Regions from separate parts of the uncultured Friedmanniella sp. genome, predicted to be linked through region 2. Evidence: riboswitches for the same ligand, from Rfam matches in the RefSeq annotation. Region 2 holds a riboswitch; the other holds the start of a gene.
What was found. A riboswitch is a leader RNA that binds a small molecule or an ion and turns the genes downstream of it on or off. The one in region 2 is predicted to bind cobalamin.
Positions count from the first base shown of each region.

Region 1: linked by a shared signal. The riboswitch ahead of ACFE7W_RS14125 (ribonucleoside-diphosphate reductase subunit alpha) and the one ahead of ACFE7W_RS09720 (VWA domain-containing protein) in region 2 are both predicted to bind cobalamin.

Region 1 is NZ_CAXTHT010000005.1:221,296-229,564, forward strand. Features, by position in the region: gene ACFE7W_RS14120 (ribbon-helix-helix protein, CopG family) at 384-653, opposite strand; cobalamin riboswitch at 1,016-1,233, shown strand; gene ACFE7W_RS14125 (ribonucleoside-diphosphate reductase subunit alpha) at 1,362-3,995, shown strand; gene ACFE7W_RS14130 (ribonucleotide-diphosphate reductase subunit beta) at 4,047-5,063, shown strand; gene ACFE7W_RS14135 (hypothetical protein) at 5,086-5,391, shown strand; gene ACFE7W_RS14140 ((2Fe-2S) ferredoxin domain-containing protein) at 5,452-5,799, shown strand; gene ACFE7W_RS14145 (acyl-CoA thioesterase/BAAT N-terminal domain-containing protein) at 6,116-7,402, opposite strand; gene ACFE7W_RS14150 (class I SAM-dependent methyltransferase) at 7,620-8,027, opposite strand; gene ACFE7W_RS14155 (hypothetical protein) at 8,052-8,174, opposite strand; gene ACFE7W_RS14160 (AAA family ATPase) at 8,204-8,269, shown strand, end outside.
Region 2 is NZ_CAXTHT010000003.1:345,045-359,731, reverse strand. Features, by position in the region: gene cobM (precorrin-4 C(11)-methyltransferase) at 1-639, opposite strand, end outside; gene cbiE (precorrin-6y C5,15-methyltransferase (decarboxylating) subunit CbiE) at 636-1,832, opposite strand; adenosylcobalamin (AdoCbl) riboswitch at 1,889-1,978, shown strand; gene ACFE7W_RS09720 (VWA domain-containing protein) at 2,049-4,076, shown strand; gene cobO (cob(I)yrinic acid a,c-diamide adenosyltransferase) at 4,076-4,690, shown strand; gene ACFE7W_RS09710 (cobyrinate a,c-diamide synthase) at 4,684-7,140, shown strand; partial or broken gene ACFE7W_RS09705 (NAD(P)-dependent oxidoreductase) at 7,137-7,421, shown strand; gene cobA (uroporphyrinogen-III C-methyltransferase) at 7,461-8,195, shown strand; gene ACFE7W_RS09695 (histidine phosphatase family protein) at 8,213-8,782, opposite strand; gene ACFE7W_RS09690 (ion channel) at 8,779-9,477, opposite strand; gene ACFE7W_RS09685 (response regulator) at 9,499-10,203, opposite strand; gene ACFE7W_RS09680 (GAF domain-containing sensor histidine kinase) at 10,200-11,939, opposite strand; gene ACFE7W_RS09675 (hypothetical protein) at 12,058-12,327, opposite strand; gene ACFE7W_RS09670 (endonuclease/exonuclease/phosphatase family protein) at 12,646-14,064, opposite strand; gene ACFE7W_RS09665 (CbtB-domain containing protein) at 14,452-14,682, shown strand; gene ACFE7W_RS09660 (CbtA family protein) at 14,673-14,687, shown strand, end outside.

The DNA of each region.
Region 1 (8,269 bases), on a different contig from region 2:
GATCGCTGCAAGGGCGCGCTCAGGTTCCGACTCGGCGGATGGGACCGAAAGCGGCCATCCTCGTGCGGGAGCACGACCAGTGGACGACCCTCGTGCGGGGCACGCAAGGATTCGTCGCGCAATGCTCCGAGGTGTTGGGGCGAGGCCTCTACGGCAAGAGGTCGTACATCTGAGGGCGGGCCTTCATGGCGTGGATGACGAGTTCGTTGCCGCTGTCGAAGACGAGAACGACCGTCTCCAGGAGACGGCCGACGCTGTCGAAACCGAGCCGAAGTTGTCGAGCGGAGTGTCGTCGTCGAGGTCCTCGATCCAGAGGGGCCAGCTCGCAGCCTGGATGGCGTCGCGCTCTTGTACTCCGTGCTTGAGAGCGGACCTGTGGACCCTCACGCAGCCGATGTCGCCAATGCCTCGCGGATGACCTCGGATCGAGACTTTCCCTCACGTGTAGCTCGAGCGTCGAGTTCTGCGAGCTCGGTAGCCGTAAGCCGCAGAGCGACGACTTGCGACGGCTCGGCGCCTCGACCGGGTCTGCCGCGCCCACGCCTCTTCAGGTCCTGGGCGTTGTAGCCGGCGTCGGCCTCCGCAGCCCAGGCGGCAATCTGCTCCTCCGTGACGGGAACCCCGTTGATCGTCTCAGTCACATCCACCCTCATATCGTATTACGAAACCCGATCAACCGGCAGTCCTCCGTGCACCCTCGTAGGTCCCATGACGACTCCCGTGCGGAGCACGACCCAGTGGACGACCCTCGTGCGGGGCACGTTCAGTGGAGGACCGGCTACCGGGCACCCGTGGGTGGGCCGCCGATGTCTCACTCCCTGCGCTTACCCCTTCTAGTGAGAAAAGGACGTCTCCGTATGGGCTGGAGGAGAGGTTCGGTCTCGGTGGGCTCGTCGCGGCGTCAGCCATATCAGGCAGCCGAGAACGGCGCGTGCGCGTGTAGGGCGCCGCGCGGGGGCACTCAACGGGTACAGCGACACCACATCTAGGTAGTTACAACCGCGTGGTTTCCATATATGGTGCTCTGGTAGCTGGTTCGGCTGCCCAGCCAGGGCGGTTGTCGTAAGAGGGAACCCGGTGTGAGTCCGGGACTGCCCCGCAGCGGTGAGTGGGAACGAAAGCCGTCAGAAGCACTGGGGCACAAGTCCTGGGAAGCGACGGCCGGTAGGTCCGGCCCTGAGTTCAGGGTCTTGCCCACGAGTCCGAAGACCTGCCCGCTGCCGCCTCGGAGTGGTTCTGAGGTGTTCGTCGGCAGCCTCGTGGGAGGGCTGGACCGCGGACCCGACCCTCGGTCGGGCTGCTGCTCCATCCCTTTGGCGTACCTGGGTGTCGGCGTCGGTCTCGACGCGAGGGAGCACGACATGACCACCACCACCACCAGCACGAGCAGCACGACGGTTCGGGTGACGAAGCGGGACGGTTCGTTGGAGCCGTACGACGGCTACGAGGTCGCCCGCTCGATCGAGGCGGCCGCGCGGGGCTTGGACGACGCGGTGACGCGGGCGACGCAGATCGCCTCGGAGCTGGAGATCGTGCTGTTCGATCGGATGACGACCGAGCAGCTCGACGAGGCGGTGATCCAGGTCGCGCTGGGCAACGTGAAGGAGGACCCGGCCTTCGACACGATCGCCGCGAGACTGCTGGTGAAGACGCTGCACAAGGCAGTGTTCGGTCAGACCCACGACCTGTTCGGGGAGGCGGACGCGGACGCGGTCCGGCAGCTGCACCAGGAGTTCTTCGCCGGCTACGTCGAGCGCGGCGTCGCCCGCGGCCTGCTGGACACCCGGTTGTTCGAGGTGTTCGACCTCGACCGGCTTGCCGCGGCGCTCGACCCGACGCGCGACGACCTGCTGCGCTACGTCGGGGTGCAGACGATGCGGACCCGCTACTTCGTCACCGAGGCGCCCGACGCCCGCGGGGTGCGCCGCCCGCTCGAGGTGCCACAGTTCTTCTGGATGCGGGTGGCGATGGGCCTCGCGCTGAACGAGGACCACCCGACCGAGGCGGCGCTGCGCTTCTACGACTCGATGTCACGCCTGGAGTACCTCGCGGCCGGCTCGACGCTGGTCAACGCCGGCACCTCGTATGCGCAGCTGTCGAACTGCTTCGTGGTGCAGATGGAGGACGACATCGAGCACATCGGCAAGACCGTGCGCGACGTCATGTGGCTGACCAAGGGCACCGGCGGCATCGGGCTGTCGGTGAGCAGACTGCGATCCGAGGGATCGCCGATCCGGTCCAACGGCACCACCTCGACCGGTCCGATCCCGTTCATGCACACGATCGACTCGACGCTACGGGCGGTGTCGCGGGGTGGGAAGAAGTTCGGCGCGCTGTGCTTCTACATGGAGAACTGGCACCTCGACTTCGCCCAGTTCCTGGACCTGCGGCAGAACTCGGGCGACCCCTACCGCCGCACCCGGACCGCGAACACCGCGGTCTGGATCTCCGACGAGTTCATGCACCGCGTCGCCGCCGACGCCGACTGGTACCTGTTCGACCCCCTCGAGACCCCCGATCTCGTCGAGCTCTACGGGAAGGCGTTCTCGCGTCGCTACGCCGAGTACGTCGCGATGGCCGAGGCCGGTCAACTGCGCCGGTTCACCAAGATCCGCGCCCGCGAGCAGTACCAGGCGATCCTGATCTCGCTGCAGACGACGTCGCATCCATGGCTGACGTGGAAGGACACGATCAACACCCGCGCCCTGAACGACAACACCGGCACCATCCACCTGTCGAACCTGTGCACCGAGGTCTGCCTGCCGCAGGACCGCGACAACGTCGCCGTCTGCAACCTCGCCTCGATCAACCTCTCCACCCACCTCGTGCCGGCCCTCGACGCTGACCCCTCGGCACGTCCGACCATCGACTGGGACCGGCTGCGCACCTCGGCCCGCTCCGCGGTGCGGCAGCTCGACAACCTCATCGACATCACGCTGTCCTCGGTGCCGGAGTCGGAGCGCTCGAACGAGTGCAACCGCGCCGTCGGGCTCGGAGTCATGGGCTTCACCGACGTCGTCGAACGGCTCGGCTGGTCCTACGCCAGCGAGCAGGCGTACGCGCTGATCGACGAGTTGATGGAGTTCATCAGCTTCCATGCCATCGACGCCTCCGCCGACCTGGCCCGCGAGCGCGGCGCCTACCCGAACTTCGCCGGGTCCGGCTGGTCACGCGGCCGGGTGCCGGTCGACACCCTCGAGGCGCTCGAGGCCGACCGCGGCACGCCCGTGAAGGTCGACCGCACGAGCCGGTTGAACTGGGAGGCGCTGCGCATCAAGGTCGCCGGCGGGATGCGCAACGCCACCCTGCTGGCCATCGCGCCGACCGCGTCGATCGGGCTGGTCGCCGGGACCACCCCGGGCATCGACCCGCAGTTCAGCCAGATCTTCAGCAGGGCTACCGCGTCGGGGAAGTTCCTCGAGGTCAACCGCAACCTCGTCGCCGACCTCAACGCCCTCGGACTGTGGGAGCAGGTCCGCGACGACCTGCTCGCCCGCCAGGGCGACCTCACCGACATCGACGCCGTCCCCGCAGACCTGAAGGCCGTCTACCAGACGTCGTTCCAGCTCAGCCCGTACGCGTTCCTGCACGTCGCCGCGCGGGCGCAGAAGTGGATCGACCAGGCCATCAGCCGCAACATCTACCTCGCCGACCGCGACGTCTCCTCCATGGCCGACCTCTACGCCGCCGCCTGGGAGATGGGCGTCAAGACCACCTACTACCTGCACATGAAGCCCCGGCACACCGCCGAACAGTCGACCGTCAAGGTCAACAAGGCCGAGCAGATCCAGCCCACCACCGGCACGACTCCGACAAGACGCGGGTTTGGCGCCGCCCGGACCAGCGTTCCCGCCGCAGCCGCGGTCACCGCGGTGGCGCAGCCGGCCGCGCTGGTCCCCGTCCCGGCCTCGCCGGCTCTCGAACTCGATCCGGTCGGTGGAGCGGCGTGCCCGGTCGACCCGATGGAGCGGCTGCAGTGCGACTCCTGCCAGTAGCCCACGCCGCCTGCGAACAGCCTGTCGCCCCGACCTCCCAAGGACACTTCCATGACGACCACCGCACCCGCCCCGACCTCGACCCGTACGGGCATCCTCGGCTCCGGCATCACCGAGGGCCTGCTGCTCAAGCCCGTCACCTATCCCTGGGCCTACGACCTCTACAACCAGGCCGTGGCCAACACCTGGTTCCCCCACGAGGTCCAGCTCGGCGAGGACCTCGCCGACTTCGGGCGGATGAGCGAGGAGGAGCGCCACGCCCTCACCCACCTGATGAGCTACTTCAACCCCAACGAGCTGCTCGTCAACAAGGCCCTCGCCTTCGGCGTCTACCCCTACGTCAACGCCGCCGAGACCCACCTCTACCTCGCCAAGCAGATGTGGGAGGAGGCCAACCACTGCATGGCCTTCGAGTACGTCCTCGAGACCTTCCCCATCGACCGCACCGCCGCCTACGAGTCGCACGTCACCGTGGCCTCCATGGCTGCGAAAGAGGAGTTCGAGGTCCGCTACATCCGTCGGATGACCGAGCAGACTCTCGACATCACCACCGTCGAAGGCAAGCGCGACTTCGTGCGCAACCTCGTCGCCTACAACGTGATCCTCGAGGGGATCTGGTTCTACTCCGGCTTCATGGTCGCGCTGTCATTCCGCCAGCGGAACCTGCTGCGCAACTTCGCGTCGCTCATCGACTGGATCGTGCGCGACGAGAGCCTGCACCTGAAGTTCGGGATGAATCTGATCCTCACCGTCCTCGAGGAGAACCCCGAGGTCGCCGACGAGGACTTCGCCGACGAGATCCGCGCGATGATCATCGACGCCGTGACCATGGAAGAGGCTTACAACCGCGACCTGCTCCCGCACGGGATCCTCGGGCTCAACGCCGACTACATCAACACCTACGTGAAGTACCTCGCTGACCGCCGCCTCGAGGAGCTCGGCTTCGACCCCGCCTACGGCGTCGCGAACCCCGCGAAGTGGATGGCCACCGCCAACGACACCCTGCAGCTGGTCAACTTCTTCGAGTCCATCAACACCTCCTACGAAGTCGACGCCCGTGCCCACTAACTCGAGCATTGACGCGATCGCCATGGCAATCGCTGCAGGGGCGGAGGTCGAGGTGGTGCTGCGCGGTGTCGAGCTCGTCGGCGGCCCCGGGCACGTGAAGCCCTCGGCTCTCTGGTGGACCGGCAAGGTCGACGGGATGCTGCACCGCAACACCGTCGCCCAATTCGTCACCTTCATCGAGCACGACGGCAGCACCGTCGTCGTCGATCACGAGGGGCGCCGACTCGAGGTCGCCGTCACCGCCGCCGACCGGGTCGGGACGAAGAGCCTGCAAGCACGCGCCGACGGACGCTGGACCGGTGACCTGCTCACGCTGCCCACGATGTGAGGTGGCTGTCGTGAAACCGAACACGACCTCACCGGGTGGGACGAGGCCGGTGAGCCGCGGGTGCGTCTGACGATCTGCCGCGGCTGCTGCTGCGGCACCAAGAAGGCGCGCCCTGACGTCGACCACGCCGCTCAGCTCGCTCGCCTGTCTGAGCTCACCGACGAGCACGGCCTCGCCTGGAGGCAGTCGGAGTGCCTGGGCCCGTGCGAGGAGGCCAACGTGGTCGTCGTGCACCCCTCCCCGCAAGCGCGGGCGGCGGGCGCCCGTCCGGTGTGGTTCGGCCTGGTGGACAGCACACAGCTCGAGATCCTGTCTTCCTGGCTCACCGCCGGCGGCCCAGGCATGGCCCCACTGCCCGACCAGCTCGTAGCCCACATCGTTGATCGACCGGCGCGAGCTGCTCCCTGACCCTCCGCCTTGGGTGGCACGGATTGTCGCCGTTGGCCGACCCTCGTGTGGAGCACGTTCAGTGGACGACCGGCGTGCGGGGCACGTTCAGTGGACGACCGTCGTGCGGGGCACGATCAATGGAAGACCCCGTGCGGGCGCAGCTGGTGTGAACGAGCCGTTCCGGTGATCGGTGCTCGAGAGACCACTCGTGGGACTCAGCCAGAGCGCCGTGAGCATCACCTTCACCGGCACCATCGGTTCAATGCCTTACGTGACCGAGATCGGCCGTAGGGCGGCTTGTTCGGGAGCGGTGGGAGTGCTCGAGTGCCGGTCTTCAGCTCGACCCGAGGACGCCGGTGATCTTGGTCCAGAGGTTCTGTAGGGGTTGGTCGTTGGCGGTTTGCGTGTTCCCCTCGAGCTCGGGCAGCGGGGTGGCGATGCTGTCGGGGAGCAGGTTGCCGATGCCGTGTCCGGCGTCGGTGTAGGAGTAGAGGTGGTCGGTGTAGGTCGTGTGATGGGTCTTGCGCCGGCTGAGGATGGCTCGGCTCAGCAGGCAGGAGCGCCACACCTGGTCGGCTCCGCCGCAGACGATGATCATTGGGCCATGGATGCGTTCCACCGGTATCACTGCTTCTGGGTTGTCGCTCGGGGTGGGGTTGTTGAAGTCAGAGCTGTAGGGCAAGGGTTTGCCGTGGTAGGTCCAGGCGGCGCCGTCGCAGGGCTTCTGGCCGGTCGGGTAGCTGCAGTTGATGACGTTGGACGGCGAGCCTGCGATGACGCCGTGCACTAGGCCCGGATAGTAGACGGCGAGCAGCTGGGCGGCTTCTGAGCCACGGGAGGTGCCGGCAACCCACACTCGATCGGGGTCGACGCCGGGCTGGGAGCGCAGCCAGGTCAGGGCGTTGGCGAAATACTCGAGCGGGATCTTGGACAGGGTCTTCGGCAGTCCGGGTGCGCCGAAGTAGGCGATGCTGAGCGCGGACATGCCGTGCAAGGTGAACGCTGCCGCGGTGACCTGCTCGTCGTTGCCGCCCTCGGAGCCACCGATCAACAAGACGGCCGGGTGCCTGGTCTTCTTCTCGGCTGTTCTGGTGGCGTAAAGCCCGGAGAAGCCCTTCGCCGCGACGGTCGGCTGGATGTACTCGATCGTGGTGCCGGGGTGGACCAGCGTCCGGGTGAAGGCCGAGGTCGCGGTCTTTCCGGCCGCGGTGACCGTCGCGGTGAACGGGCTCGGAGTCCTGGGCCATCGGTAGCCGGCGGGGGTGGTGGTGGGCTGCATCGAGGTGACCAGCCCCATGGGGTCGGTGCCGGAGTACGTGCCGTTCGTCGCGGCGGCCGTAGTGACGTCGACTGTGCCGTGCTGGTCGGCGACATAGTCGGCGTGGCTCGCCCACACGGTCCCGGTTCCGTCTGTCGATGTGAGCTGCAGCGTCGCTATCTCGGCTGGGGCCAGCCCTGCGACCCGGATCGTCACAGGCCGGTCGAGGTCGGTCGCCGTCGGCTCGATGATGAGTTGCGGCTGGCGGTCCGCACGCGAAGGGTGGGAGCAGCCCGCCAGAGGAAGTGCCAGGATCGCGGGGACGACGGCTGCCACGACCACGAGCCGCTTCGTCGGGAGCACCAGACCAACGTAGCCGGAGATGGACTGCTGCCACCCCCCGTCGGCGCATTCGTCGCTTCTCCAAGAGGGGGGCGGGTCTACGCTGCCTGAGAGGCAACCGACGGGAGAAGCTCGTGGCTTGGTTGAAATCGCGAATTCGAAAGCTGACGCGGACCCTACTGAAACCCTATCGCCTCGTTCGCGATGGCCAGAGTGATCTTGACGAGGTCTATCCCGATCACCCGCCCAAGCTCTCCATCGAGCAGGCCGCTGTACAAGGCCTCGGCAGGCGGCGTCGGTCCGGCCGCTCCTGAGGTGCAGACCGTAACGGCCGGCAGCTCATCCTTCTCGGACGGTTCAGGCTCAACCGTCGCCAGGTGGGTTTCGTCGAGCTGAACAGTGGATCGGCACGCGACAAAGGACGGGTTGGTGCCAGCCGCACGGCACGACGACCCTCGTCGAGGTCGTGCTGACGCACCTCGGCCCGGTTCCCGGGCCGGGCTCGGCTGTGGCTGACCAGTGTGGCGCTGCCGTCGATGCCGAGGACGGAAGCGCCACGCTCGACCAGCGCACGGGCGTAGTGGCCCGCGCCGCATCCGGCGTCGAGGATCCGCTGCCCGGCGACGTCACCGATCAGGCTGAGCATCGTCGGTCGATCGACGTGAGAGTTCTACATGTCGGTCTCGACGTGGGCGGCGAAGTAGTCGCCGTCCGAGCCGTGGTGGGCGAAGTTGGTAGACACAAGTTGAGTGTGCCGGACCGTCACCGCGATTGGACCCTCGTGCGGGGCCACGTCAGGTGGGTCGGCAGTACGGTCCTCGGGTGAGTGCGGACTTGCCCAGGGACGGACGGGGCCTCGACGGTGGTCAAGCGTGCGTCCTCATCACG
Region 2 (14,687 bases):
CTCGACCTGGTCGGCCATGTCGGCGAGGGTCCCGCGCAGCACCACCTGGGACGGCTGGCTGGCGTTCGCGACGACGGCCACCGGGCAGTCGGCGCCGTAGTCCGCGACCAGCGAGGAGCACAGCTCGCGGGTCCGGCGGATGGCCAGGTGCAGCACCAGGGTGGCCCGGGTGGCGGCGAAGGCGCCCAGGGACTCGGTCTGCGGCATCGCCGTCGACGCCGCGGAGACCCTGGTCAGCACCACGGACTGGGCCACCTCGGGCACGGTCAGCTCGCGGCCGAGGACCGCCGCGGCAGCGGCGTAGGCCGGGACGCCCGGCGTGACGTCCCAACCGATGCCCAGCCGGTCGAGCCGGCGGGTCTGCTCGGCCAGGGCCGAGTAGAGCGACGGGTCGCCCGAGCAGAGCCGGGCCACGTCCAGCCCCTCGGCGTGGGCCGCCTGCAGCTCGGCGGTGATCTGGTCCAGGTCCAGCCGCTGGCTGTCGACCAGCCGCGCTCCCGGCGGACAGTGGGCCAGCACCTCCGCGTCCAGGTAGGTACCGGCGTAGACGCACACCGGTGAGGTCTGCAGCAGCCGGACCGCCCGTACGGTCAGCAGGTCCGCCGCCCCCGGACCAGCCCCGATGAAGTGCACCGTCACCGCTTCGTCACGCTCCACTGGACGACCGCGCGGGCCGGCTTCCAGCCGTGGCTGCGGCCGATGGCCTCCAGGTGCTCGACGGCGATCCGCGTCAGCTCGCCGCCGTGGTCGCGCCACCGCGCGGCCAGCAGCATCTCGGTCTCCTGGGTGACGGCGTGCACCACCAGCCGGCCGCCCGGTCGGAGCGCCGCCCAGCACGCCGCCAACGTCTCCTCGCTCGCGCCGCCGCCGACGAAGACGGCATCGGGTGCGGGCAGTCGCTCGAGCGCCGAGGGTGCCGAGCCCAGGACCGTCCGCAGCCCGGGCACCCCGAGGGCGGCAGCGTTGGCGGCGATGCGCTTGGCCCGCGGCGGCTGCTGCTCGACCGCGATCGCGCGGCAGGTCGGGTGGCTGCGCAGCCACTCGATCGCCACCGAGCCGGCCCCCGCTCCCACGTCCCACAACAGCTCACCGGGCCGCGGCTGGAGGTGCGCGAGGGCGGAGGCCCGGACGTCGCGCTTGGTCAGCTGACCGTCGTGGTCGAACGCGGTGTCGGGCAGGCCCGGAGCCAGGGACCCGCCCGCCGCCGAGGGCCCCGTGAGGCACGAGACGGCGAGGACGTGCAGGTCGGGCGCCGGCCCCGTCCAGGCCGAGGCGGGGACATCGCGCCGGCTCTCCGAGGGCGACCCGAGGTCGCCGAGCACCGTGAGCACGCTGTCCCCGAAACCGGCTTCCCCCAGCAGGGCAGCGACCTCGGCGGGCGTCCCGGCGTCCCGGGCCAGCACGAGCAGGCGGCGGCCGTCGTAGAGCTCGCGCCGCACCAGGTCGACGTCGGCGCCCCGCAGCCGGACCACCGCGTAGGAGTCGGCCGACCAGCCCATCCGGGCAGCGGCGAGCGCGACCGAGGAGACCTGCGGGTGCACCCGGACGGCGTCAGCACCGAACAGCTCGATCAGGGTCACCCCGACGCCGGCGAGCAGCGGGTCACCGCTGGCCAGCACGACCACGGGATCGGTCTCGTGCCCGGCGACGAGATCGGGCAGGGCCCTTCGCAGGTCCGGCGGCCAGGCGATGCGCCGCTGGTCGGGCACCTCAGGCAGCAGGTCGAGGTGCCGAGCGCCGCCCAGCACTCGTCGGGCGCCCAGCACCAGCAGCTGGTCGGGCTCCGCCAGGGAGGCCCAGCCGGCCGCACCGATCCCGACCACCTGGATCACCGCTCCACCTCCAACACCGCACGACCCTAACCCTCACCGGCTGTGACATCATCGACCCGGCGTCAGCAGAGGAATCCGGTGCGAATCCGGAACGGTCCCGCCACTGTGACCCGGTCCCCGGGAAGTCAGGCCGTCTGCTGCGCCGGCCGCCGCGCAGCCGCGCTGACGGCTCCTCGCACGCGCGGACGTGGACATCCGCGCAGAAGGGCCGACCCCATGACTGGCTCCCCCCCGGCTGAGCCGCGGACCTTCCCCTTCCCCGCCGTCGTCGGCTCGGACGACATGGCGCTCGCCCTGGTCCTGACCACCGTCTCCCCCGAGGTGGGCGGCGTCCTGGTCCGCGGGGAGAAGGGGACGGCCAAGACCACCACCGTCCGTGCGTTGACCCGCGTGCTGCCTCCGGTCGCCGTCGTCGAAGGCTGCCGCTTCAGCTGCGACCCCGCCGACCCCGACCCGGGCTGCCCCGACGGTCCCCACCCGGCCGACGCGGCGGCCGCCTCCCGACCGGCAAGGCTGGTCGAGCTGCCCGTCGGCGCCACCGAGGACCGGGTGATCGGCTCGCTGGACCTGCAGCAGGCCCTCGGCGCCGGGCACGTGGTCTACGAGCCGGGCCTGCTCGCCGCCGCCCACCGCGGCCTGCTCTACGTCGACGAGGTCAACCTGCTGCACGACCACCTGGTCGACCTGCTGCTGGACGCGGCCGCCACCGGCCGCTCCACCGTGGAGCGCGAGGGCGTCTCGGTCGCCCACGCCTCGCGGATGGTCCTGGTCGGCACCATGAACCCCGAGGAAGGGGAGCTCCGGCCGCAGCTGCTGGACCGCTTCGGGCTGACCGCCGAGGTCGCCGCCCCCCGCGACCCGGCCCTGCGCGCCGAGGTGGTCCGGCGTCGGATGGCCTTCGACCGGGATCCGGTCGCCTTCACCGCCGCGTACGCCGACGCCGAGACCGCCTTCGCCGCCCGGCTGGCCACGGCCCGGGCGCTGGTCGCCGAGGTCGAGCTGAGCGATCGGTTGCTGCTGCTGATCGCCGAGGTCTGTGCCGCGTTCGAGGTGGACGGGATGCGAGCCGACCTGGTCACCGCACGCGCCGCTGTCGCCCACGCCGCCTGGCACGGGCGGACCAGCGTCACCAAGGCCGACATCCGCGCCGCCGCGCGGCTGGCCCTGCCGCACCGCCGCCGACGCAACCCCTTCGACGCCCCCGGCCTCGACGAGGACCTCCTCGACGCGCTCCTCGGTGAGGACGAGCCGGAGCCCGACCCCGAGCCCGAGCCAGGTCCCGGCACCTCACCCGACGAGCCGTCGGGCCCGGAGGACTCCGCGGGGCAGACGGATGGCGGCGCCCCGGAGCCGGCACGGACGTCGGAGAGGGCACCCGAGCCCACCCCGGAACCAGCGGCAGGCGGGAGCGCCGGTCTCTCTCCGACCACGCTGAGCCGGGCGGCCGCGCCGTACCGGACCCGGCTGTTCACCGCGTCCGGGGTGGGGGCGGGGACGGCGGGGCGTCGCAGCCGGGCCGTCACCACCACCGGCCGGACGGTGGGTGCGGCGCCGCCCGGGACGCCGGGACCGCTGCACCTGCCGGCCACGATCCGGGCCGCGGCGGCGCACCAGGCCGACCGCGGCCGGACGTCGGGCGCCGCGCTCCGGCTGGTCCGGTCCGACCTGCGGACCGCCGTCACCGAGGGCCGCGAGTCCAACCTCGTGCTGCTGGTGGTGGACGCGTCCGGGTCGATGGCCGCCCGGCGGCGGATGGAGGCGGTCAAGACGGCCGCGCTGTCGCTGCTGCTGGACGCCTACCAGCGACGCGACAAGGTCGGACTGGTCACCTTCCGCGGGGCCGCCGCGACCCTGGCCCTGCCGCCCACCTCTTCGGTCGACGTCGCCGCCCGGCGGCTGGACGAGCTGCCCAGCGGCGGTCGCACCCCGCTGGCCGAGGGTCTGCTCTGCGCGGCCGAGACGCTTCGGTTGGAACGCATCCGCGACCCGAGGCGCCGTCCGCTGCTGGTGCTGGTCACCGACGGCCGGGCCACGTCGGGGCCGGACGCGGTCGGCCGCTCCCGGCAGGCCGCGGCACTGCTCCGGGACGCAGGGGTGAGCTCGGTGGTCATCGACTGCGAGACCGGCTTCGGACTGGGGTTGGCGCGGGTGCTCAGCCTGCACCTCGGCGCCGAGCACGTGCCCGTCGGCGAGGTCGCGGCCGACACCGTGCTGTCGGTCGTGCACGAGAGGCGGGCCGCCTGATGCCCGAGGGACGCATCGAGGCGGCGCCGGACGACGGCCTCACCACGCGGCAGCGGCGGCTTCGGCCCCAGCTGATCGTGCACACCGGCAACGGCAAGGGCAAGAGCACGGCCGCCTTCGGGCTGGCGCTGCGGGGCTGGAACCAGGGCTGGTCGGTCGGGGTGTTCCAGTTCGTCAAGTCGGCGAAATGGCGGATCGGTGAGCAGACCGCGTTCGAGACCCTGGCCGAGCTGCACGACCAGACCGGCCGCGGCGGACCGGTCGAGTGGCACAAGATGGGCGCCGGCTGGTCCTGGTCGCGCAAGGCCGGCGACACCGCCGACCACGCCGCCGAGGCCGCCGAGGGCTGGCAGGAGATCAAGCGCCGGCTGGCCCGGGAGGCGCACGGCCTGTACGTGCTGGACGAGTTCACCTACCCGATGGCCTGGGGGTGGGTGGACGTCGAGGACGTCCTCGACACTCTGCTCAACCGTCCGGGCACGCAGCACGTCATCATCACCGGCCGCCGGGCCGACCCACGGCTGCTCGAGGCCGCCACCCTGGTCACGGAGATGACCATGGTCAAGCACCCCTTCCAGTCCGGCCAGAAGGGCCAGCGGGGGATCGAGTGGTGACCCCGCGCCTGGTCATCGCCGCCCCGGGCTCCTCGCACGGCAAGACCACCGTGGCGACCGGCCTGATGGGGGCCCTGCGCCAGGAGGGTCTGGAGGTGGCCGGCTTCAAGGTCGGGCCCGACTACATCGACCCCGGCTACCACGCGATGGCCACCGGCCGGCCCGGCCGCAACCTCGACCCGCACCTGTGTCGGGAAGACCAGATCATGCCGCTGTTCCTGCACGGGATGGCCGCGCCCCGGCCGGCGGACGTGGCCGTCGTCGAGGGCGTGATGGGGCTGTTCGACGGCCAGATCGGCGGGGACGGGTACGCCTCCACCGCCCACGTGGCCGGGCTGCTCCGGGCGCCGATCGTGCTGGTGCTGGACATCAGCTCGGTCTCCCGGACCGCGGCGGCCCTGGTGCACGGACTGCACACCTTCGACCCGCAGGTGCGGCTGAGCGGCGTCGTCCTCAACAAGGCCGGCTCGCTGCGGCACAGCGACGAGATCGTCCGGGCCCTGGAGGCGACCGGGCTGCCCGTCCTCGGCGTGCTGCCGCGGAACGCCGGCATCGAGGCGCCGTCCCGCCATCTCGGGCTGGTCCCGGCCCGCGAGCGGGCCGACGCCGCGGCCAGCATCGAGGCGCTCGCCGACCAGGTGCACGAGCACCTCGACCTGTCCGGCCTGCTGGCCCTGGCGCACGGCGCGCCGGCGCTGACCGGTGAGCCGTGGGCTCCCGACAGGGTCGTCGGTCCCCCGTCCGAGCGGCGGCCGGTGGTGGCCGTGGCCGGCGGGCGGGCGTTCACCTTCCGCTACGCCGAGACCGACGAGCTGCTACGGGCGGCGGGGTGCGAACCGGTGGTCTTCGACCCGCTCACCGACCCCGCGCTGCCCGAGGGCACCGCCGGGATCTACCTCGGCGGCGGCTTCCCCGAGGTGCACGCCGGAGAGCTGGCCGCCAACGCCTCCCTCCGGACGGCACTCCGGGCCGCCATCGAGGCCGGGACACCGACCGTGGCCGAGTGCGCCGGGCTGCTCTACCTGTGCGAGGAGGTCGACGGCTCACCGATGGTCGGGGCCGTGCACGCCCGAGGCACCATGACGCCGACGCTGACGCTCGGCTACCGGACGGTGGTGGCTGACGCCGACAGCCTGCTCGCCGAGGCCGGGCGCCGGGTGACCGGGCACGAGTTCCACCGCACCCACGTCGAGCCGCCCGCCGGCCAGGAGTCCGCCTGGCTGGTCGAGGGGCAGCCCGTCGGTTTCTCCGCCGACCCGGCCGGGCTCGGACGCCCCACCCTGCACGCCAGCTACCTGCACCTGCACTGGGCCGGGCACCCCCGGCTGGCCCAGCGGTTCGCTGACGCGGTGCACGCCCACGCCCGTGACCGCGCGACCGGGCAGCGCGCCCCGAGCCTGTCGGGACGCGAGGACCTGCACCACCACGGTGACGCCGAGGTCGGGGAGGGGCTGGTGGACTTCGCCGTCAACGTCCAGCACCCGGCTCCGCCGCCCTGGCTCGCCGACGTCATCACCGCGACTCTCAGCCAGCTCGGCGCGTACCCGGACAGCACCGAGGCCACGGTCGCGGTCGCCCTGGCCCACGGCGTCGAGGTCGAGCAGGTGCTGCTGACGGCCGGGGCGGCCGAGGCGTTCACCCTGCTGGCCCGGGCTTTGCCGACGAAGCACCCCGTGATCGTGCACCCGCAGTTCACCGAGCCCGAGGCCGCGCTGGTCGCCGCCGGCCACGCCCCCGTCCGGGTGCTGCTGGACGCCGCGTCCGGGTTCCGGCTCGACCCCGACCGGGTACCGGGGGACGCGGACCTCGTGGTCGTGGGCAACCCCACCAACCCGACCGGCGTGCTGCACCCCGTCGAGGTCCTCGAGCGGCTCCGCCGACCGGTGCGGGTGCTGGTGGTGGACGAGGCCTTCCTCGACGCGGTCGCCGGTTCGCCACCCTCGATGATCGACGGCGACCTCACCGGACTGCTCGTGCTGCGCTCGCTGACCAAGACGTGGGGGCTGGCGGGGCTCCGGGCCGGCTACGTCGTCGGCGACGCTGACCTGGTGGCCCGGCTGCGCGCCCAGCAGCCGCCGTGGTCGGTCTCCACGCCCGCCCTGGCCGCCATCACCGCCTGCGTCTCGCCGAAGGCGCTGGAGCTGGCCGCCGACCAGGCCGAGGTGATCGCCGCGCGCAGGACGGTGCTGGTCGACGGACTGGCCGCGCTCGGCCTCACGGTGGCGGGGGACCCGGCCGGCCCGTTCGTGCTGGTGGACACCACCCCGGTCCGCGGCCACCGACCAGCCGGCGGGATCCGGGCGGCTCTGCGCACCTTCGGCTTCGCCGTCCGGCGCGGCGACACCTTTCCCGGTCTCGGCGCGGACTGGGTCCGGATCGCCGTCCGGGACGAGGACACCACCGGGCGCCTGCTCGACGCCCTGAGCTCGGTCGCCGGGGTCCTCCGGTGAGCGGTTTCGTCGCCGACCTCGACCTGGCCGGTCGACGGGTGGTGGTCGTGGGCGGCGGACCGGCGGCGCTGGCCCCGGTCACGGCCCTGCTGCAGGCGCACGCCGAGGTCGTCGTGGTGGCCACCGAGCTCGGCACCACCGTCACCGACCTGGTCGACCGCGGCCTGCTCCGGGTGCAGCCGGAGCTGACGGCGGACCTCCTCGCCCACAGCGGTCTGGTCGTCCCCGCCTCCGGCGACGCCGACGCCGACCGCGCCGCGGTCGCTGCGGCGGCGCACGCCGGGGTCCCCGCCGTCCGACCCGCCGTCGGCACGAACCAGCTGAGAGCCGACGGCGGTGAGGTGGTCCTGGTGGGTGGCGGACCGGGCGACCCAGGGCTGCTCACGGTCGCCGGCCTGGAGGCCGTCCGGACGGCCGATGTGGTGGTCTGCGACCGGCTCGCGCCACTGGCCGTGCTGCAGCAGGTCCGTCCCGGCGCCGAGGTGATCGACGTCGCGAAGATCCCGCGGGGGGCGTTCACCTCCCAGGAACGCATCAACGAGCTGCTGGTCGAGCACGGCCGGACGGGCCGCCGGGTGGTCCGGCTCAAGGGTGGCGACAGCTTTGTCTTCGGCCGGGGCGGTGAGGAGTGGCAGGCCTGCGCGGCGGCCGGGCTCCCTGTTCGCGTCATCCCCGGCGTCTCGTCGGCGCTGGCGGCGCCCGCGCTGGCCGGCGTCCCGCTCACCCACCGCCAGCTGACGCAGGGCTTCACCGTGGTGTCCGGCCACCTGCCGCCCGGTGATCCGGGGTCGACGCTGGACTGGGCCGCCCTGGCCCGGACGAACACCACCCTGGTGGTGCTGATGGGGGTGGCCACGCTGCCCGCCATCACCGCGGCGCTGACGGCCGCCGGGCTCGATCCGGCGACCCCGGCGATGACCGTCGCCGACGGCGGCCTGCCCAGCCAGCGGGACGTCCGCGGGGCCGTGGCCGACATCGCCGCCCGGACCAGCGAGGCCGGTCTGCGGCCGCCCGCGGTCACGGTGATCGGTGCCGTCGCGGGATTCCGCCCCTGACCCTGCCTCGCTGGTCCCTACCCCCGGCTCAGGCTCTGCAGCCGCCAGGTCCGCCCCGAGCCGGAGAGCTGGACCTCGCCACCGAAGCCCACGTCCACGGAGAAGATCACCACGGCCGGCGCGTCCAGCGCGGCCACCACCAGGGCCCGGACGACCAGCGGGGTCACCACCCAGAGTCCGGGCTGCTCGTCGGTGTTCGGTTCCGGCTGCCGCAGCAGGTCGCCGACGCGGCTGACCAGCTCGGTCAGGGTCTCGCCGCCGTGGGGCCGGGCGTCCGGGTCGCTGAGCCAGCGGCTCAGACCCTCGGGGTCGGCCGCGGCCACCTCAGCCAGGCCCAGACCCGTCCAGCGGCCCACGTCCGGCCCACGAAGCCGATCGCTCACCAGGACCCGCCAGCCCTCGGCCTCGGCGCTCTGGCCGCAGGCCGGCTCCGGCCCGCACCACGCCCACCCGGACGCCGCTGCGCCGCCCGTCGCCACGGCCGGCGGCAGGGACCTCAGCGGCCCGTCGTCGCCGAAGACCAGGGCGGACGCGCGGGCGGTCGGGGCGTGGGCCCGGAACCGCAGCCGCTGCGGGCGTGCCGTCACCGGCGCCGGGCCAGCGTCAGGCCCACCACGCGAGAGACGAAGAGGGCGACGTAGGCCAGCCCGGCCAGCTGCTCGATCATCACCACCGAGCGGGCGTACGCCCTGATCGGGACGATGTCGGACAGCCCGGTGCTCGACAGGTTGGTGAAGCTCAGGAACAGCAGCTCCATCCAGGTGCGCGGCTGCTCCGGGTCGACGGCGGCGGTGAAGCAACCGGGCTGCACGATCTGCAGCCCGACGAACAGGTACGCGAAGGCCCACGCGACCAGCGTGAACGTGGCCCCGACGGCGTACAGCTCGTCGCGGGTCACGTCGGAGTCGGCCAGCATGTAGGTCATCAGGTTGCCGGCGGCCCAGAAGTAGAACAGGGCGTGGACGACCGCCGACGCCAGCTCCAGCCCGACGCTGGGTTGCAGGGCGTCCGCGATCGAGAGGGCGGATGCGGCGACCCCGAGGATCAGCGCCACCCAGGTGGGGGTCGGGGACTTGCGCACCGACCAGATGGCGAGCCCCAGCACGAGGGCGCCGAACACCTCGACCACGCCACGGCGCCAGCCGGGGCCCTCCGCGAACGGGTAGAGCAGCACCCCGCAGAGCTGTACGACCAAGAGCACCGCCGACGGGTGCTGGACCAGGATCTGGACCAGACGTCCGGGACGCACCGCCTCCGGCGCCGCGAGCGCCCCTCCGGTCATGCCCGGCACCCTACCCAGCGCTCAGCCGCCGGACCCGTCCGGCCGGGGCGCCAGACCCCGGCGACCGGCGGCCAGGAGGGGGCTGGCGGCAGGGCCGCGGGGTCCGAGCTTGACGAAGATGCTGGACACGAGCTGCTGGACCGTCTCGGCCGGCAGCGACAGCGCCGCCATCACCTCCGGGTCCGTGCGACCCTGGGCCACCAGGTCCAGCACCTGCCGCTCCTCGGGCAGCAGCGGACTGGTCCCGGCATCGCCCTCGGACGCCACCCGGAGCCGCTCCAGCAGCGCCTCGATCGCGGCCACGTCGAGCAGGGACTCCCCCTGCGCCACCCGCCGGACCCCGTCGACCAGGCTGGAGCCGACGATCTGCTTGACCAGGTAGCCGGCGGCGCCGGCGAGCACCGCAGCCAGCAGCGCCTCGTCGTCGTCGAACGAGGTCAGCACCAGGCAGCGCAGGTCGGGGTCGGCGGCCCGCAGCGCCCGGCAGGCGGAGATGCCGGCCCCCTCGGGCAGCCGTGCGTCCAGCAGCACCAGCTGCGGCCTGGCGTCGGCGATCTGGGCCAGCGCCTCCCCCGCCGAGCCGGCGGTGCCCACCACGGCGATGTCCTCGTAACTGGTGAGGAGGTCGACCAGGCCACGGCGGACCAGCTCCTCCTCGTCCACGATGAAGACGCCCATCGTCCGGGCATCCGGCCCCGTCCCGGTCAGGTCAGCGGCGCCCCTCATGTCAGCGGTACCGACCATGTCAGCCGCGTCCCTCCCCCCTCGGGTTCGTCGAGAGTCATCGCCCCCTCGTGCTGCTCGGCCCGGTCCCGCAGCTGCGCCAGTCCGCTGAGGCGCACGTCCCGGCCCATCCCCCGGCCGTCGTCGAGGACGAGGACGGTCAGCCGGCCGCCGGCGGCGCTCACGGTGACGGAGGCGCTGGAGGCCCGAGCGTGCCGGACGACGTTGGCCAGGGCCTCGTGCAGGACGGCCGAGACGTCGGTCACCAGGCTCTCGTCGGCGAGCGTGTCGATCGGCCCGACCAGGTGTGTCTCGGGGCGGAACCCCAGGGCCGCCGCGACGTCGTCGACGGCGGTCAGCACCGTGGCCCGGACGGAGCTCACGGTCGGCCTGGAGTACTTGAGCGCGAAGATCGAGGTGCGGATCTGCCGGATCGTCTCGTCCAGCTCCTCGACGGTCTGGATCAGCCGGTCGCGCACCACCGTGCTGGCGGTCGTTCCGGCGGTGCTCTGCAGGGTGAGCCCGGTGGCGAAGAGCCGCTGGATCACGTGGTCGTGCAGGTCGCGGGCGATCCGTTCCCGGTCCTCGAGCGCGACCAACCGCTGCTGCGCCGAGCGTGCGGAGGCCAGCTCGGTCGCGATGGCCGCCTGGCCCGCGAAGTCCTCGGCCATGTCGACGTCGGCCGAGGTGAAGGGCAGGGATCCCGGCCGGCGACCGATGGCCAGTACCCCGCGGGAGCCGAGCTCGCCCCGCAGCGGCAGCACCATGGCAGGCCCCGACGTCTGCTCGACATCGCGCAGGTCCCGGATCTCCCCGTGCTCGCCCGAGACGAGCACCACCCGGTGCCCGTCCTGCATCACCGCCCCGGCGACGCTGCCCGCCCGGAGGTAACGCAGACCTTCCAGCTGCTCGTGGCCGGTGCCGGAGCACACAGTCACCTCCAGCTCCCGCTCGTCGTCCCCGACCGGCATGATCAGCGACACCACGTCGGCGTCGGCGAGCTGGCGGACGGTGGCCGTGATCAACCGCCAGACCTCGTCCTCGCCCTGACGCTCGCCCAGGCCCATCAGCCGTTGGCTGATCTCGCTGGAGGCCAGCAGCCACTCCTGCCGACGTCGCGACTCCTCGTAGAGGCGGGCGTTCTCGACGGCGATGCCGGCGGTGGCGGCCAGCGCGGCCACCAGCTGCTCGTCCTGCTCGCTGAACTCCCCGCCGTGCAGGGGCTCGGCCAGGTACAGGTGTCCGTAGTCGGCCCCGCCCGCCTGGACCGGCACCCCGAGGAAGGACCGCATCCGCGGGTGCCCCTCCGGGAACCCGTGAGCCCGGGCGTCGGCTCCGACGTCGGCCACCCGGACAGGCTGCGGGTAGCCCTCGAGGTGACCGAGCAGCCCGCGACCGACGGGGAAGCTCTCGATCGCGTTGACCGTGTCGTCGTCCATCCCGCTGTGCACCAGCGTGTCCAGGCCGCCGTCCGGGCCGAGCACGCCCATGGCCGCGTAGCGTGCCCCGGCGGTCTCGCGGGCCGCCTCGACGATGCGCTGGCAGGCCCTGGTGAGGGAGAGCTCGGCCACGATGGACCGGTTCGCCGCAAGCAGCCCCCGCAGCCGCTGCTGGGCCGTGATGATCTCCGCTGCGCGCTGGGCCAGCTGGCCCATCAGCTCCTCGACCGGCATCGCCGGCACCGGATCGCCGGGCGGCGGCTCCGGGGTCGCAGCCGGGTCGCGATTCGGGGGGATCACCGCGCCCAGGCTAGGGGCTGAGGGGAGGTAAAGCCAGCGATACGCCGGCGTGGTCGCCGTCATGATGGCTCAGCCCGAGAAGTGGTCCACGTCTGCCGTGACCCCGGTCTGGTGCCGCTCAGCGGGCGAGCAGCAGGTAGCCGACCAGCACCGGGAAGACCACAGCGACCAGCCAGCACGCCCAGTACTGCGCGTCGAAGGGGCGTTGCACCGGCACGGACCAGTCCGACGCCGACTGGCGGTGCCACGACTCCGCCAGGGACCGGACGGGGTCGACGGCCGGGGCGGCCGGCCCGACCGGGACGACGGACAGCTCGGGGGGGACGGCGCGGCTGGTGTACTCGGGGGGAAAAGCACCCTGGCTGTCCAGCACCGTGTTCTGGCTCATGGATCAATTGAACGCCTGCGCCCTGGCGCCTCGTAGGCCTTTTAGTCCTGACGTCGGGGGACTAAAGTCCCGAATACTCAGGGACTGCTCCAGAATGGCCTCGGATCACCTCAGTTATCGTGATGTTTCCGATATCCAGGTGACCAATCCGAGACATTCTCGGCTCCGGTGGGCGATGATGTCCGACCCGGCTGCCGGTGACCGTCGGACGGCATGAAGCCCGGCCCCGCTTTCGCGGCGCCGGGCTTCATGATCCCCCTACTCCTCTGCATGGCAGGGGCTTCGCGGGAGGCCGCGGGGCGGCCTCGGTCGAGCGGTCTAGAGGACGGTGTCGGCGACGATCATGTTGTGGTCGGAAGCCCGGGAGCGGTCGGTCCCCTTGGTCACGTTCTCGAACCGGGTGGCGCCGGCGAAGCCCTTGGTCATGATCACGTCGAGACGGGAGCCGAAGCCCTGCTTGTAGAGGTGCTGGGTGGTGGCGAAACCGTTGAACGTGGAGTACTGGAGGTTGAGCGCGGTGGGGGCGGCGGCGGTGTCGGAGAAGCCGTTGTCGACCAGGGTGTCGTGGGGCCCGTTGCCGGCCGAGACGGTCTGCCAGGAGTTCGTGTCGCCGGCCACGACCAGGGGCAGGTCGCCGGTGTTGACGGCGGCCATCTTGTCGACGATCGTCTGCATCTGCTGGGCCCGCAGCTTCGTGTAGGACTTCTCCTTCGCGGCGTTCTTGGAGTGCCGGACGTCGAAGTGGGCGGAGACGACGTAGAAGCGCTTGCCGCTGCTCAGGTCACGGAACTCCGCGTAGGCCGCGTGGCGCCGGAGGCCGGCGCTGTCACCGGGCAGCAGCGGCAGGTCGAAGCTGCAGTCGCTGGAGTAGTTGCGCTTGCCCGTCTTCTCGCTGCAGTCGCTCACCAGGGAGACCCGGTCGGAGTCGTAGAGCAGCCGCATGCCCTGGGTGGCCGTGGCCTTCCCCGGCTCGACGTAGGGCGTGCTGCGGACCAGGCGGTAGTTGCCGGCGCCCTGCTTCTGCAGCGAGTCCAGCAGGCTGGTCGTCTGCCGCATGGCGCCGTTCGTGGTGCCGGTCTTGCCGTCCGCCCGACCCGGCCCGAGCTCCTGAAGGGCGACGACCTTCGGAGCGCGGTCGATGATCTCCGCGGCCACGTCGGTGCGGCGGGTGAGCCACGGACGGCTGTCGGAGGTGGCGCGGGCCGTGCGGACGTTGAAGCTCGCGATCCGGATGCCGGTGCCCGAGACCTTCGCGGTCTCGGGCATCACCGCGCCGAGGTTGGGAAAGGCCCGTTCGGCGGCGACGCCCTTGCCGTTGGCGTTGCGGGCGTAGAGGCGGTAGTAGAGGTAGTTGCCGGAGCCGGCCGGGGCACCGGCGGCGGCCAGCTGGTCACCCGACAGGGTGAAGGAGCGGGCCGAGGCGGGGATGGCCCAGACGCGGTCGTGGCGACCCTTGGTCGGCAGGCTGCTGCTGCTGCTCTTGCTGAACGGGGTGAGGGCCGTCTCCAGGACGTAGCCGGTGGTGTTGCGGCCGTCGTGGGACCAGTGGAAGGTGGCGTTGCCGGGGGAGGACTCGGCGGAGACCTTGATGAACTGCGTGGGCCGCGAGGAGGAGGCGGTCGAGCTGGCGACCGCAGCAGAAGAGAGCGAGGAGGGAGCGGCCACCGCCGGCGTCGCGAGCAGCGAGCTCGCGACGGTGATCGCGGAAAGGGCAAAGGCTGCGGTTGAGACTCGCATGACAGCTCCTCGGGACATGTACGGCGCGAGTCGATTTCCCCCCGAGGACCTCGCACGACAAATCCTGTCAACGGCCGGGCATTCGGCTCAGAGGAGAAAGAACGGAATGGCGCGGGTCATTCGGGCACCCCCGGCGGGACCATCGGCAGGGCCGTGGGCCGGGCCCTTAGTCCGGGGTCTGCGAGGGGTCGCCTTGCTGGCCCCGGGGCCGGGGGCTACAGTTCGAGCACCCTGAGGGACCAGGAAGTCGGTCTAACCCCGACGCGGTCGCGCCACTGTAGGAGCGGACCGGACAGGCGGAGACTGCTCCGCCGGCCCGGATGCCACTCGAGCCAGACCCTGCCTCCGGGAAGTCAGATGCGGGTCGCCGTAACCCCAGGAGGAACCATGACCGACGCCACTACCGCCCTGCCCGCGATCGTCGCCGGACCCGGGGCGACGATCGCCCCATTCCCCGTTCGGCAGGTGCTGCCCTGGCTGCTCCTCGCCGCGCTGCTGATGCTGGTCTGCTGGTACTTCGTCTCGGCGGAGGAGGGCGCGACGTCCCTGATCGCCGGCAACGCCGTGCACGAGTGGGTGCACGACGGGCGACACCTCCTCGGCTTCCCGTGCCACTGAGCGCG